2 regions of the Microbispora sp. H10670 genome follow, and region 1 is predicted to be linked to the other one. Evidence: riboswitches for the same ligand, from Rfam matches in the RefSeq annotation. Region 1 holds a riboswitch; the other holds the start of a gene.
The links. Region 1 has a riboswitch for cyclic di-AMP ahead of HHX33_RS05810 (hypothetical protein). Riboswitches for the same ligand answer to the same signal wherever they lie in the genome.
Positions count from the first base shown of each region.

Region 2: linked by a shared signal. The riboswitch ahead of HHX33_RS19080 (C40 family peptidase) and the one ahead of HHX33_RS05810 (hypothetical protein) in region 1 are both predicted to bind cyclic di-AMP.

Region 1 covers NZ_JABBWW010000003.1:22,037-28,809, forward strand. The annotation lists gene HHX33_RS05790 (ATP-binding SpoIIE family protein phosphatase) at 1-345, shown strand, start outside; gene HHX33_RS05795 (TIGR03086 family metal-binding protein) at 433-999, shown strand; gene HHX33_RS37655 (50S ribosomal protein bL37) at 1,018-1,095, opposite strand; gene HHX33_RS05800 (DeoR/GlpR family DNA-binding transcription regulator) at 1,234-2,040, shown strand; gene galT (galactose-1-phosphate uridylyltransferase) at 2,089-3,147, shown strand; cyclic di-AMP (ydaO/yuaA leader) riboswitch at 3,221-3,358, shown strand; gene HHX33_RS05810 (hypothetical protein) at 3,393-4,304, shown strand; gene HHX33_RS05815 (hypothetical protein) at 4,361-4,789, opposite strand; gene HHX33_RS05820 (DinB family protein) at 5,010-5,519, shown strand; gene HHX33_RS05825 (M50 family metallopeptidase) at 5,602-6,773, opposite strand, start outside.
Region 2 covers NZ_JABBWW010000012.1:180,719-187,491, reverse strand. The annotation lists gene HHX33_RS19095 (GNAT family N-acetyltransferase) at 1-383, opposite strand, end outside; gene HHX33_RS19090 (NYN domain-containing protein) at 681-1,997, shown strand; gene HHX33_RS19085 (C40 family peptidase) at 2,150-3,091, shown strand; cyclic di-AMP (ydaO/yuaA leader) riboswitch at 3,399-3,559, shown strand; gene HHX33_RS19080 (C40 family peptidase) at 3,630-4,181, shown strand; gene HHX33_RS19075 (hypothetical protein) at 4,259-5,449, shown strand; gene HHX33_RS19070 (glycosyltransferase family 4 protein) at 5,561-6,670, shown strand.

The sequences.
Region 1 (6,773 bases):
CCCGCCGACCCGAAGTTCGTCTCCCAGGCCCGCCGGTTCGTCCGGGTCACCCTCGCCGCCTGGGGGCTGAGCAGCCTGGTGGACAGCACCCAGCTCATCGTCAGCGAACTGGTCACCAATGCGCTCAAGCACGGCTGGCCGCCGATCGAGCTGCGGCTGCTGCGCTGCCGCACGCTGGTGGTCGAGGTCGCCGACGGCTCCCCCTCCAGCCCCGCCCCGCGTACGGCCACCCCCGACGAGGACACCGGCCGCGGCCTCCAGCTGATCAAGCGCTTCGCCTATCGCTGGGGCACCCGGCCCACCCCGTACGGAAAGATCGTCTGGGTCGAGCAGCATCTTCCGTGACCGGCCGCCTCCTCGCGGGCGGGCGGGCATGACTGATCGTCAAGAGGAGTTACGGTCGAATCGGGGAGCTCGTGGCGAGGAGGGGACATGATCGACATCCGGGACGCGTACCGCAGGGCGCTCGACGGTTTCGGCGACCGCCTCCATCTCGTCCGCCCCGGACAGTGGGACCTGCCGACGCCGTGCGTCGACTGGGACGTCCGGGGGCTGGTGAACCACCTGGTGACCGAGAACCTGTGGGCTCCCGAACTGCTGTCGGGCCGCACGGCCGCCGAGGTGGGCGACGCGTTCGAGGGCGACGTGCTCGGCGACGACCCGGTGAAGGCGTTCGAGGCGTCGGCACAGGGCGCCGTCCAGGCGGTGTACGCCGAGGGCGCCCTCACGAGCGTGGCCCATCTGTCCTTCGGCGACGTGCCGGGCGAGGAGTACATCACCGAACTGTTCGCGGACGCGCTGATCCACACCTGGGACCTCGCGCGGGCCGTCGGCGGTCCGGAACGGCTCGACCCCGACCTCGTCGCGTCCTGCGCCGAATGGTTCGCCAAGGCGTGGGACGGCTACCGCGAGGCGGGCGTGATCGGGGACGAGCGCGACATCCCGGCCGACGCCGACCAGCAGACCAAGCTGCTCGCGGCGTGGGGCAGAACCCCCTGAGACGGCCCCGGAACCGGGCTAACGCCCCGTAGGACGCTTGCCGTGGTTGGCCTTCTTCTTCCTGCGGGCCTTCGACTTGCGTGCGCGTCTGCCCATCGCGGCCGCCTTCCCTGGAGTACGGGTTTCGCCCACTGTCCCCCCGCGGGCGGGCGGCGGCAAGTACCCGCACCCCGGCTCAGCACTCCTGTACGTATGTGTGCATAATCTGTTGGAATCTGTTTAAAGGAGTGGCGGATGCTGGCCCAGCAACGGCAGCAGGCGATCCTGGAGAGAGTCCGCAGGTCCGGCGGGGTCCGGGTCGCGCAACTCGTGCGTGAGCTCGGGGTGTCGGACATGACGATCCGCCGCGACCTGGAGGTCCTGGCGGAGCGCGGCCTGATCGTCAAGGTGCACGGCGGGGCCACCGCCACCGGTGCCGGCTCCACCGAGGAGCCGGGCTTCGCGGCCAAGTCGATGCGGCAGCAGGCCGAGAAGGAGGCCGTCGCCCGCTGCGCGGCCCCGCTCGTACGGCCGGGAAGCTCCGTCGCGCTCTCGGCCGGCACGACGACCTGGACGCTGGCCCACCACCTGGTGGACGTCCCCGAGCTGACCGTGATCACCAACTCCGTCCAGGTGGCCGACGTCTTCCACCGGGCGGGACGGCCCGACCAGACCGTGGTGCTCGTGGGCGGCGTGCGGACGCCGTCCGACGCGCTGGTCGGCCCGGTCGCGGTCGCGGCCGTCCGCTCCCTGAACGTCGACATCCTCATGCTCGGTGTGCACGGCATGAGCGTCCGGGCCGGTTTCACCACCCCCAACCTGCTGGAGGCGGAGACCGACCGCGCCCTGATCGCCGCCGCCCAGCGGCTCGTCGTCCTGGCCGACCACACCAAGTGGGGGACCGTCGGCATCAGCACGATCGCGGCCCTCGGCGAGGCCGACGTGGTCGTGAGCGACACGGGCCTGCCCGAGGACGCCCGCGCCGTGCTGTCGGAGCACGCCGGCGAGCTCCTCCTCGCGGATCCGTCCGGCGAGGCACCCCTGAAGACCGCCTCCGTGTGACGCCGCCGCGACGCCGGAGAAGAGCCCTGTGAAGCTGGAGATCGCACCGTGAAGCGCACCATCGCTCATCTGGCCGACGGCCGGGAGCTGATCTATTTCGACCGCCGCGACGACGCCGACCACGACGTGGCCGACCCCCGGGATCTGCCCGCGCGCCCCCTCGCGTCCGAGTTGCGTCACGACCCGCTCATGGACGAGTGGGTGGCCGTCGCCCGGCACCGCCAGACCCGCACCCACCTGCCGTCCGCCCAGGAGTGCCCGCTCTGCCCCGGGCATCCCGGCTCGGAGATCCCCTCGCCGTACGAGGTGGCGGTGTTCGAGAACCGCTTCCCGTCGTTCAGCTTCAACACCGGCGCGTACGAGCAGGTGGGCGGGCTGAGCGAGGTGCGGCCGGGGACCGGGCGCTGCGAGGTCGTCTGCTTCACCTCCGACCACGACGCCTCCTTCAGCTCCCTCGGCGACGAGCAGGCCGCGCTGGTCGTCGAGGCGTGGGCCGACCGCACGGCCGAACTGTCCGCGCTGCCCGGCGTGGAGCAGGTCTTCTGCTTCGAGAACCGCGGCGCCGAGATCGGCATCACGCTGCCGCACCCGCATGGGCAGATCTACGCCTATCCGTACGTCACGCCGCGTACCCGGCAGATGCTGGAGACCGCCGCCCGGCACCGCGGCGGCAACCTGTTCGCGGACGTCCTGGCGGCCGAGCGGAAGGGGCCCCGCGTCGTGGCCGCCAACGAGCACTGGACGGCCTTCGTCCCGGCCGCCGCCCGGTACCCGTTCGAGGTGCATCTCTACCCGCACCGCCGGGTGCCGGACATCCCGGCGCTGTCGGCGGAGGAGCGGGCCGCCTTCGCGCCGCTGTACATCGACGTGCTGCGCCGCCTGGACGGGCTGTTCGGCGTCGTCATGCCGTACGTCGCGGCCTGGCACCAGGCTCCGGTCACCTACCGCCGGGATCTGGCCTACCTGCACCTCCAGCTCTTCACGATCCGGCGGGCGGCGGACAAGCTGAAGTACCTCGCCGGATCGGAGTCGGCGATGGGCGCCTTCGTCAACGACGTCCTGCCGGAGGAGGCCGCCCGCATGCTGCGCGAGGTGGTAACGGACTGATCTCCGTACGGTTGCGACTTGGGGTGGCAGTCACCATTTCTTTACCACTAGTATCCCTGGCACCACCGGTCACAGCCGGTGCCGCCTAATCCCGGGCGCCTCGCCCGGGAGCCGGGGACCCGTTCACGCCTCTGGGGTAAAGGCACGTCGCTGCCCGGGCTCCTCCAGCCCGCACCCGTCAGCTAACCCGGTCGGCAGATGGAGAGGAGTGGGCTCTGCCCCGCGCGTTCCCCCTGGCCGCCGGTGTGTTGACCGCCGCGGCCCTCGTTCTCGGCACGGCCGCCGGGGGCGCCGCCGCCCCCAAGCCGACGGAGAGGCAGCTCAAGAAGCAGCTCGCCGGCCTGCAGAAGAAGGTCGACCGGCTCATCGCCGACTACAACGCCAAGCGGGTCGCGCTCGCCAGGGCGCGGGACGACGAGGCGGCGGCGCGCGCCCGCGTGAGCAGGGCGGAGGCCGACTACACGGCGACCCTCGACGAGGTCCGGGAGTTCGTCGGGCTGCGGTACCAGACCGACAGCGTGCGGGTCCTGCCCAACCTGACCGTCTCCGCGGTTGCGTACCAGCTCAAGGAGGAACAGGCCGCGAGGCTCGCGCGGGTCGACGAGGTCCGCGCCGAACGGCAGAAGGCCGCCGAGGCGGCGAGGGCGCTCACCGCTTCGCTGAAGTCGCAGGCCGCGGAGGTCGCCGGTCGGCGCCGGGAGGCCGAGAAGCTCATCGACGACATCAAGGACAAGATCGACCGCCTGGTCCCGATCGCTCCGGGCCGGAGGGGCAGCGGGTCGTGGGCGCCCGAACTGCCGGCGGGCGCGGACAACATCACGCCCCGGATGCGGCTCATGCGCTCGGAGGTGGAGGAGCACTTCGATCTGAGCTTCCCGGTCGGCTGCTACCGGGCCGAGAACAGCGGTGAGCACCCCCTCGGCCGCGCCTGCGACTTCATGATGAGCTCGGGCGGCGCCATGCCCTCGGCCAAGATGAAGGCGCTCGGCGACAGCCTGGCCGCCTGGGCCATCAAGAACGGCCCGAAGCTCGGCGTGATGTACGTCATCTGGCAGCAGCGCATCTACAACCTCGGCCACCCGGGCTGGCGCCCCATGTCCGACCGTGGCGGCGTCACCGCCAACCACTACGACCACGTCCACATCTCGATGTACTGAGCAGGAGCTTCGAGGGCCGGCGGCCTCGCCGAGCGAGGCGGCCGGCCCGTTCCGCGTCAGGCCGGGATCTGCTTCTCGTTCCAGGTGTAGTAGATGTAGGTGCTGCCGGGCCCGGTCATCGTGCCGAAGACCTGCCACCAGCTGTTGGCGCCGGGCGAGAAGCTGAAGACCTTGTCGCCGGGCCGGTCGTCCACGAACACGGTCGTGGACCCGTCGGAGGAGTGGATCTGTACCTCGATCGTGAACGTCTCGGTGTCCGGGATGTCGAGGCAGACCTCGTGCGTGTACGCCGACGGACCGGCGATGTTGTAGTTACGGCCGTCCACCGACGGCCGCTGGACGTTGGTGGGGACGTAGCTGGTCCGGGCGTAGGTGTACCCGCCCGTGGAGCAGTCGACCGCGGAGGCGGACGCGGGACCGACGCCGGTGAGCGTGGCGCCGAGGACGCCGGTGGCGACGGCGAGAACGGAGATCGTGCGCTTCATGCCTCTCCTCATCCGTGCAGCGACCCCTCAACCAAAATGGTTGAAGGCTGAACTGATTCTGACTCGATCATCCCGCTTGGACAAGTACGGGCAAAGGTTCGTCCACGCCCGAGTCAAGCGGGTCGCGAGAGCGCACCCCCTCCTGCGCCTGGAAGGCGGGCCGTCCGGCGGGGCGGAAATGAAGTGGTCGCACCCCGGGGGCCAGGGGCAGGATGTCCGGATGACCGACACACGTACCGATCCTCCGCTCGCCGCGGGCGAGCGCGAGATGCTGCGCGCCTTCCTCGACTTCCACCGCCAGACGCTGGCCGTGAAGTGCGAGGGCCTCGCCGAGGAACAGCTACGGCTGCGCTCCGTCCCGCCGTCGTCCCTGTCGCTGCTCGGCATCGTGCGGCACATGGCCGACGTCGAGCGGAGCTGGTTCCGGCGGCGGCTCGCCGGTGAGGACCTCGAAGGCATCTACTACACCGACGACGATCCGGACGGCGAGTTCGACAACGTGGACACGGCGTCCGCCGAGGAGGCCTTCGCCACCTGGCGCGCGGAGATCGAGCACGCGCGGGCGGCGGAGGCGGCCTGCGCCGATCTGGACGCGACGACGAAGGCGGCCCGGCAGGGCGTCCACCACTCACTGCGCTGGATCATGGTCCACATGATCGAGGAGTACGCGCGGCACAACGGCCACGCCGACCTGCTGCGCGAGCGCATCGACGGGGCGACGGGCGAGTAGGGACCCGGTCCCTCACCCGCCGGGCCGGGTCCGCCCGGCCCGGCCCAACCCGTTCAGCCCGGCCATACCCATTCAGCCCGGTTCAGCCCGAGATGCGGACGGGGTTCACCAGGTCGGCGTAGATGAGAAGGCCGCCCATGACGACGAGCAGGGCCGCCATGACGTACGTCAGCGGGAGCGCCTTGGCGACGTCCACGTAGCCCGGCATGGGCCGCCGGCGCACCCGGGCGAAGGCCCGCTTGACTCCCTCCCACAGGCCGCCGGCGATGTGGCCGCCGTCCAGCGGCAACAGGGGGACGAGGTTGAACATGCCGACCGCGAGGTTCAGCCCGGCCAGCAGGCTGATGAACACCTCGATCTTGCTGTCGATGGGGATGTCCGACGCGGCGATCTCACCGCCGATGCGGCCGGCGCCCACGATGCCGATCGGCCCGTTCGGGTCGCGCTTCTCCCCCGAGAACGCCGCGTTCCACACGCCGACCATCTTCTTGGGGATGTTGACCATGGCCGCGGCGGTCCGCTTGGTCAGGTCCCACATCTGCCCGAGGACGTAGCCGGGACCCTGCTTCTCCACGACGATCGTCGGGCTGACGCCGAGGAAGCCGACGTTCCTGTCCACCTTGTCGGGGTCGGTCTGCGAGGGCATGTCCTGCGCGATCAGGTCGACGTCCACCGTCGTGGTCCGGCCGTCGCGCTCGATGCCGAGCGTCGTCGCCCCGGCGCCGTGCGACCGGATCTGCCGGGTGGCCGCCTCCCAGCTGGCGACCGGAGTGCCGCCGACGGCGACGATCCGGTCCCCTGGCCGCAGCCCCGCCTTCGCCGCGGGCGTCAGCGGGTCTCCGGACGCGCAGTCCCGGTGCGCGGCCTCGGCCGCCGGGATCGCGCACTTGGACACCGAGGAGACGACCGGCTTCGTCGTCCGCACGCCGAAGCCCATCATCACGACCGCGAACAGCACGAACGCCAGCACGAAGTTCATCGCGGGCCCGCCGGTCATGATGATGACCTTCTGCCACCAGGGCTTGCGGAAGAAGACGCGGTTCTCGTCGCCCGGCCGGATCTCCTCCGAGGCGACCGCCCTGGCGTTCTCGATGAGGCCCTGCCAGGGGCCCGTCGAGACGCTGCGCAGCTTGCCGGGGTCGTCGGAGGGACGCGGCGGGAGCATGCCGACCATGCGGATGTAGCCGCCCAGCGGGATCCACTTCACGCCGTACTCGGTCTCGCCGCGCCGCCGCGACCACAGCGTCGGCCCGA
Region 2 (6,773 bases), on a different contig from region 1:
AGGCCCTCGAACCCGATGCGGAGAATCTCCCGGGCCGCCTCCGTCGCGAGGCCCCGGCCCTGGCAGGCCGGGTTGAAGACGAAGCCGATCTCGCCCTGGCGGTGCTCCCGGCTGCGCAGGAACAACGTGAGGTCACCGATCAGCGGCCCTCCGCCGCTCAGCGCGGCGGCCACGCTGAGCGCGTCGCCGTCCGCGCCGAGACTCGCGCAGGCGATCTTCCGGTCGAGCGCCGCCTTCGTCTCCTCCCGCGTACGGGCGTCCCAGTAGAGGTAACGCGTGACCTCGGGAAGCGAGTGGAAGGCGTGCAGGTCGTCGAGGTCCGCCTCCGTGAAGGGACGCAGGACCAGCCGGGGGGTGATGATCGGGTAGGGCGGGGTGAACACGCCGACGAGCGTACGGACCGGACCGTGGCACGCGCCAGCGGACCGCCGCCCGGCCCGGTGACAGATCATGAACAGGACATGGACGCGGTGCGACGGCCGTACCCTTGAAGAAGGACAAGAACAGAGGACTGTCTCGCAGATCTTGCCGCGTGAGGGGCGCCGGACCGGCGCGCCGCGAGGCCTCGCCTCGTGGAGCCCGGTCCCGGATTCTCACACCGGGGGCGACAGCACCGCGAGGCGCCGCCGGGCGATCCCGGCCGGCGACAGGTCTGCAGGACACGGCCGAGGAGCGACGAGATGAGTTCAGCCGGAGAAGGCCTGTCTCGTCCGTTGCCGGAGCAGGTCCGCTTACACGTGGTGGAGGTCGCGGCGCAGGTGCTGGGCACGATGCCCGCCGCGTCCGTGCCGCCGCCGCTGCGTGGCATCGCCAGGTTCGACCCGCGCAAGCGCGCCCGCCTGGGCAGCGCGCCGATCGCGGCCCAGCTGGAGAACGACAAGGAGTTCCGCGAGCAGGTCGCCGAGGCGCTGGAGGCGGCCTGGCCCGAGCTGGTGGCGAGTCTCGCCGAGGGGACGGTGCCGCCGGCGGCCGAGCCGGTGCTGGTCGCGGCGGCGGCCTATCTGACCCGGCCGCCCGGCTGGCCGGACCTGGTCGAGCAGGCGCGGGCCGACCTGGAGCAGTCGGCCGCGGCGGGCACGCAGCGGGAGCAGGCGGAGACGCGGCTGCGCGAGCAGCTCGCGGCGCAGCGCGCGTCCGCCAAGGAGGAGATCGACCGGGTCCGCGAGCAGCTCAAGGCGGCCCGCGCGGAGAACTCCGACCTGAGACGCAAGCTGCACGACGCGCGTGAGCGGGTCAAGGCGGCCGAGGCCAGGGCGGCCGAGCTGGAGGCCGAGACGGCCGAGGCGCGAGCCAGGTCGGCGAGCGCCAACGGCGCTGCGGAGACCGAGCTGCGCAGGCTCAGGGAGCGCCTGGCGGACACCGAGCGCCAGCTGGAGGCCAACCGCCGCGCGGCCCGCGAGGGCCGCAGCATGGAGGACGCGCGCGTACGGGTGCTGCTGGACGCCCTGCAGGACGCCGCCGCGGGGCTGCGCAAGGAGCTCGGCCTGCCGACCACCATCAACAGGCCGGCCGACTACGTGAGCGCGGTCGTGCCGGGCGAGCCCGGCGTGACGGCGGTGCCCGCGCGGGCGCTGGCGAACGACGACCCCCAGCTCCTCGACCAGCTCCTCGCCCTCCCCAACCTGCACCTGATCGTCGACGGCTACAACGTGACCAAGACCGGCTATCCGTCGCTGACCCTCGCCGACCAGCGCGCCCGCCTGCTCACCGGGCTGGGCGGCCTCGCCGTGCAGGCGCGCGTGGAGGTGACGTGCGTCTTCGACGGCGCCGAGCTGAACGGGCCCGTGCAGGTCTCCGCGCCGCGCGGGGTGCGGGTGATGTTCAGCGCGCCCGGCGAGATCGCCGACGACCTGATCCGCACGCTCGTGCGCGCCGAGCCGCCGGGGCGCGGCATCGCGGTCGTCTCCTCCGACCGCGAGGTGGCCGAGTCCGTGCGCCGCATGGGCGCCCGGCCGGTGCCCTCGCTCCTGCTGCTGCGGCGTCTCGGCCGCGGCTGATCCGTCCGGCACGCTCCGTACGAGAGTCGATCCGGTGAGTGATGACTGCCGCGAATAGCTGCGAATAGGTTGAAGCGTCAAGATCGCCTAGATAGAGTCGCGCCGCAGGTTTCGTTGATCCCGAGGGGGCCCGAGTGCAAGGGCGTGTGCCGGTGGCCGCCGTTTTGGCCGCCGTGGTCCTGCTGACGCCGCTGACGGGCGCGCAGGCCGATCCAAAGCCCACCCTTGCCCAGGCCAAGGCGAAGCTGAACCGGCTGAACGCGCAGGCGGACAAACTCGTGGACCGCTACAACGCGGCCAGTGAGAAGTGGAAGTCGGCCAGGAAGAAGTACCTGGCGCTGAACGACGACTACAAGAAGCAGAACGCGCGGGTCGAGGCGCTGCGCTCGGGGCTGGTGACGATGGCGGTCAGCAGCTACCAGGTGGGCGGCATCGGGACGTGGGGCGTCTTCTACAACCCCGATCCCGACACCATGCTCAGCGGTCTCGCCACGTACAACCACATCTCCGCCGAGCGCATCGGGCGGCTCCAGCAGTACGAGGGCGCGATCCAGGGTCTGAAGGACCGGCGGGACGAGACGAAGGCCGTCTACGCCGAGGCCACCAAGGTCAGGGGCGAGCTCGCCGACGAGAAGAAGAAGGTCGACAAGCTCGTCAACGAGCAGATGAAGCTGCTCCGCTCGCTCGGCACCTACAACCCCGGCAACCCCAACAGCGCGGGCGTCGCCTACAAGGGCCCGGCGTCGGGCAACGCCCTGTCGGCGCTCCAGTTCGCCTACAAGCAGGTCGGCAAGCCGTACCGCTACGGGGGCAGCGGGCCGGACTCCTGGGACTGCTCCGGCCTCGTCCAGGCCTCCTGGGCGGCGGGAGGGGTCAGCCTGCCGCGTACGAGCTACGAGCAGTGGGCGTGGGGCGCGAGCCGCCGCGTGTCGCTCGACGCGCTCCAGGCGGGCGATCTGCTCTTCCACGCGGGCTTCGGCCACGTGGGCCTGTACGCGGGGGACGGCAAGGTCGTCCACGCTCCGCAGACCGGCGACGTTGTGAAGATTGTCACACTGGCGGACTACCACGCGATCGGCGCCGTCCGCCCCTGAGCCCGCGATGTGATCTTTGTTCCGGCTGTGAGCTAAGTGCCTTATTTGGACATTGCGATGGCTGATGTGAGCAGAGTCACACTTGGTCTTCTGTGACGTGGGTAAGCTGCGGTTTCTCGCGCGCGGCCGTCGTTATCCGATCTTTATGCGCCGGGGCGGCTTTGCCGGGAGCCGCCTGATCTGGGTAGCTTCTGGGCCGCGGTGAGCACGCCTCGCCGCGGCGAGCCCGGTCTGGCCGGCCGGGCCCGCGTCATCCACCGTCGCCGGCGCCGTCCGTCTACTTGCTCCCCCCAGGGGATTTCCGGGCGCCGACGACCTGCCGAGTCCGTGCAGTCAGGAGGCACGGAGCCGGGGAACCATCGACCTTCCTCGCGAAGGTCCGGGGTGAATCGGCGCGTCCACGCGCCGTAGGGCGACTTCCCCGCCCGAACCCGTCAGCTAACCCGGTAGGCGTACGCGGAAGATCCAAGGAGAGATCCTGTCTACCACCCCCGCTAGCCTGTCCCGCCTTGCCCGAATTGCCCTTGGGGGTGCCGCTTTGACGGCATCCGTGGGAGTCGCCGGTGCGCAGCCGGCGTCGGCAGACCCGGTGACGGTCACGGTCATCAAGGTGACCACGGAGACGAACACGAGGGCCGCCACCACCGCGGCGGCCAAGAAGGCCACGAAGAAGTCCACGAAGAAGGCGGCCGCCAAGCGGAAGAAGCTCAGCCGGGCCGCGCTCCAGCTGGCCAAGGCGCAGCGAGCGGTCAGGACCGCGAGGAAGCACATCGGCGACCCCTACCGCTACGGGGCCAGCGGTCCCGGCTCGTTCGACTGCTCGGGCCTGGTCACCTACGCCTGGCGCAAGGCCGGCGTACGGCTGCCGCGCACGACGTGGTCCATCCGCAGCGCCGTGCGGAAGAAGGTGTCCTGGGGCCACTTCAAGCCCGGCGACCTCATCTTCACCAGCGGCGGCGGCCACGTCGGCATGTACGTCGGGCACGGCAGGATGATCCACGCCCCGCACAGCGGCACGCGGGTCAGGATCGACAGGCTCGACTCCTACCGCAGGGCGACCTTCGTGGGCGCCGTACGCCCCGGCGCCTGATCCGTCCCTCCGGTGCCGAGCCCGTCGTCGCCGGCGCCGCTCCACGGCTCCGTCCCCCCTCACAGGTGGGCGGAGCCGTGGCGTTCCCTCGTTACGATGCTCCCCATGGCCTCGGTCCCGCCGGCGCCGCGCCCGCCCATCCCGTACGGCAGGCCCTCGCGAGCGCCGAGGGCCTGGTGAGGACGCGCGGCGGACGGTCGGCGTCCGCGGCCGTCGTGCTGGCCGCGCTGCTGGCCGGTACGGCCGCCGCCGCGCCGCCCGACCCCCTGTCGCCCCTGCTGTCCCAGGCCCGCGCCGCCGTGCGCGAGCAGCCCGGCATGTGGACGGGGGCCTCCGTCGCCCGCGGTGAACGCGCCGTCGTCGTCGGCGCGCCGCGAAGGCTGGTCGCCGAGGTCGCCCGGCTGGCCGGCCGGGCCGACCGCACGGTGACGAGGGTCTGGGGAGAGCACGGGGGCGCGGTGATCCTCGTGCCCCGCACGGAGGAGCAGGCGGCCGCCCTGGCCGCCCCCGCGGTGGTCGGCGGTCTGGCGGCCGTCGCGACCGGTGACCGGGTGATCGTGCAGCCCGCCGCGTTCGCCCGCCTGTCCGCGATCGGCCGCCAGGTCGTCGTGACCCACGAGCTCACGCACGTCGCGGCCTCCGGGCCCCGCGCGGTGCCGATGTGGCTCCTGGAGGGCTTCGCCGACTACGTGGGCTACCTCGACAGCGGCCTGCCCGTTCATGTGGTCGCGGCCGAACTCGCCGCGGAGCTGGCCGCGGACCCGCGGGCCGGCGGCGGAGCCGGAGCGGAAGGCGCCCCGCAGGCCGGCGCCGAGCCCGGTGCTGCGCCCGGGACCGAGTCCGCTGGTACCGAGTCCGCTGGTACCGAGTCCGCCGGTACCGAGTCCGCTGGTACCGAGTCCGCTGGTACCGAGTCCGCTGGTACCGAGTCCGCTGGTACCGAGTCCGCTGGTACCGAGTCCGCTGGTACCGAGTCCGCCGGTACCGAGTCCGCCGGTACCGGGGCCGGCCCGGCGGCCGGGACGCCCCTGGCCCGCCTGCCGGAACCCGCGGACTTCGCCGCCAGGCCCGCCCAGGCGTACGAGGAGGCCTGGCTGGCCTGCCGTTACATCGCCGCCCGCTTCGGCGAGCGGAGGCTGGTCGCCCTCTACCGCGCCGCACTGCGCGAGGACGCCGACGCCGCGCTGCGGAACGTCCTCGGGCTGACCACCGCCGAGCTGACCCGCCTCTGGCGGTCCTCCGTACGGGCCGAGCTGGCCCGGTCCTGATCACGGCCCTGATTCCGGGGCGGGCGAGCGGCGGGAGGGGCCTGCGAGAATGCGATCTCGGGCGGGCCGCGTGGCCGTGGACCGTCCGCCGCGCCGATACCGGGGGTGAGGATGGCGAACAGGACGTTGATCGTCACGAACGACTTCCCGCCCAGACCGGGAGGCATCCAGGCGTTCGTGCACGGCCTCGCCTCCCGCAGGCCGCCCGGCTCGGTCGTCGTGTACGCGCCGCGGTGGAAGGGGTGCGAGGAGTTCGACGCCCGCCAGCCGTACGAGGTGGTCCGTCATCCCTCGACCCTCATGCTGCCGACGCGCGCGGTGGCGGGCAGGGCGGCGGCGCTGGTCGAGGACGGCGCCACCGTCGTCTTCGGCGCCGCCGCGCCGCTCGGCCTGCTCGCTCCCGCCCTGCGTGCCGCCGGCGCGGCGCGGATCGTCATGCTGACGCACGGGCACGAGGCGTCCTGGGCGCGGCTGCCCGGCGCCCGCGGCGTGCTGCGCCGGATCGGGACGGGCGCCGACGTCGTGACCTACCTCGGCGAGTACACCCGCGGTCTGCTCGCCCCGGTGATCCCGGCGCCCCGGCTCGTACGGCTGGCTCCGGGCGTGGACACCGGCGCCTTCCGTCCCGGCGCGGGCGGTGAGCGGGTCCGGGCGGCGCTCGGCCTGGGAGACCGGCCGGTGGTCGTCTGCGTCTCCCGGCTGGTGCCCCGCAAGGGGCAGGACGTCCTGCTGCGGGCCTGGCCGCACGTCCTGCGGCGGGTGCCCGGAGCGGTGCTGCTGCTGGTCGGCGGGGGGCCCTCGCGGCGGTCGCTGGAGCGGGCGGTCGCCGGCGCCGGGCCGCGCGGGTCGGTGGTGATCACCGGGTCGGTTCCGTGGGCCGATCTCCCGGCCCACTACGACGCGGGAGACGTGTTCGCCATGCCGTGCCGCAGCAGGTTCGGAGGGCTCGACGCCGAAGGGCTCGGCATCGTCTACCTGGAGGCGTCGGCCACCGGGCTGCCGGTGGTCGCCGGTTCCTCGGGAGGCGCCCCCGACGCCGTACTGCACGGCGAGACCGGCCTGGTGGTCGACGGAAGGTCGCACACGGCGGTGGCCGGCGCGCTGTGCGACCTGCTGTCCGACCCGGCCCGCGCCCGCGCGATGGGTGAGCGGGGCCGGGCCTGGATCGAGGAGGAGTGGGGCTGGGAACGCGTCGCGGCCCGGTTCGCCGCCCTGCTGTGACAGGCTCCTTGAGAGCCGGTGCGAGAGCCGCCGCGACGGCCGCCCGCGGCCGGTGAGGGTGGGCGGGTCCGTGCTCGTGTCCGTGGTTCGTGCCGGTGGTTCG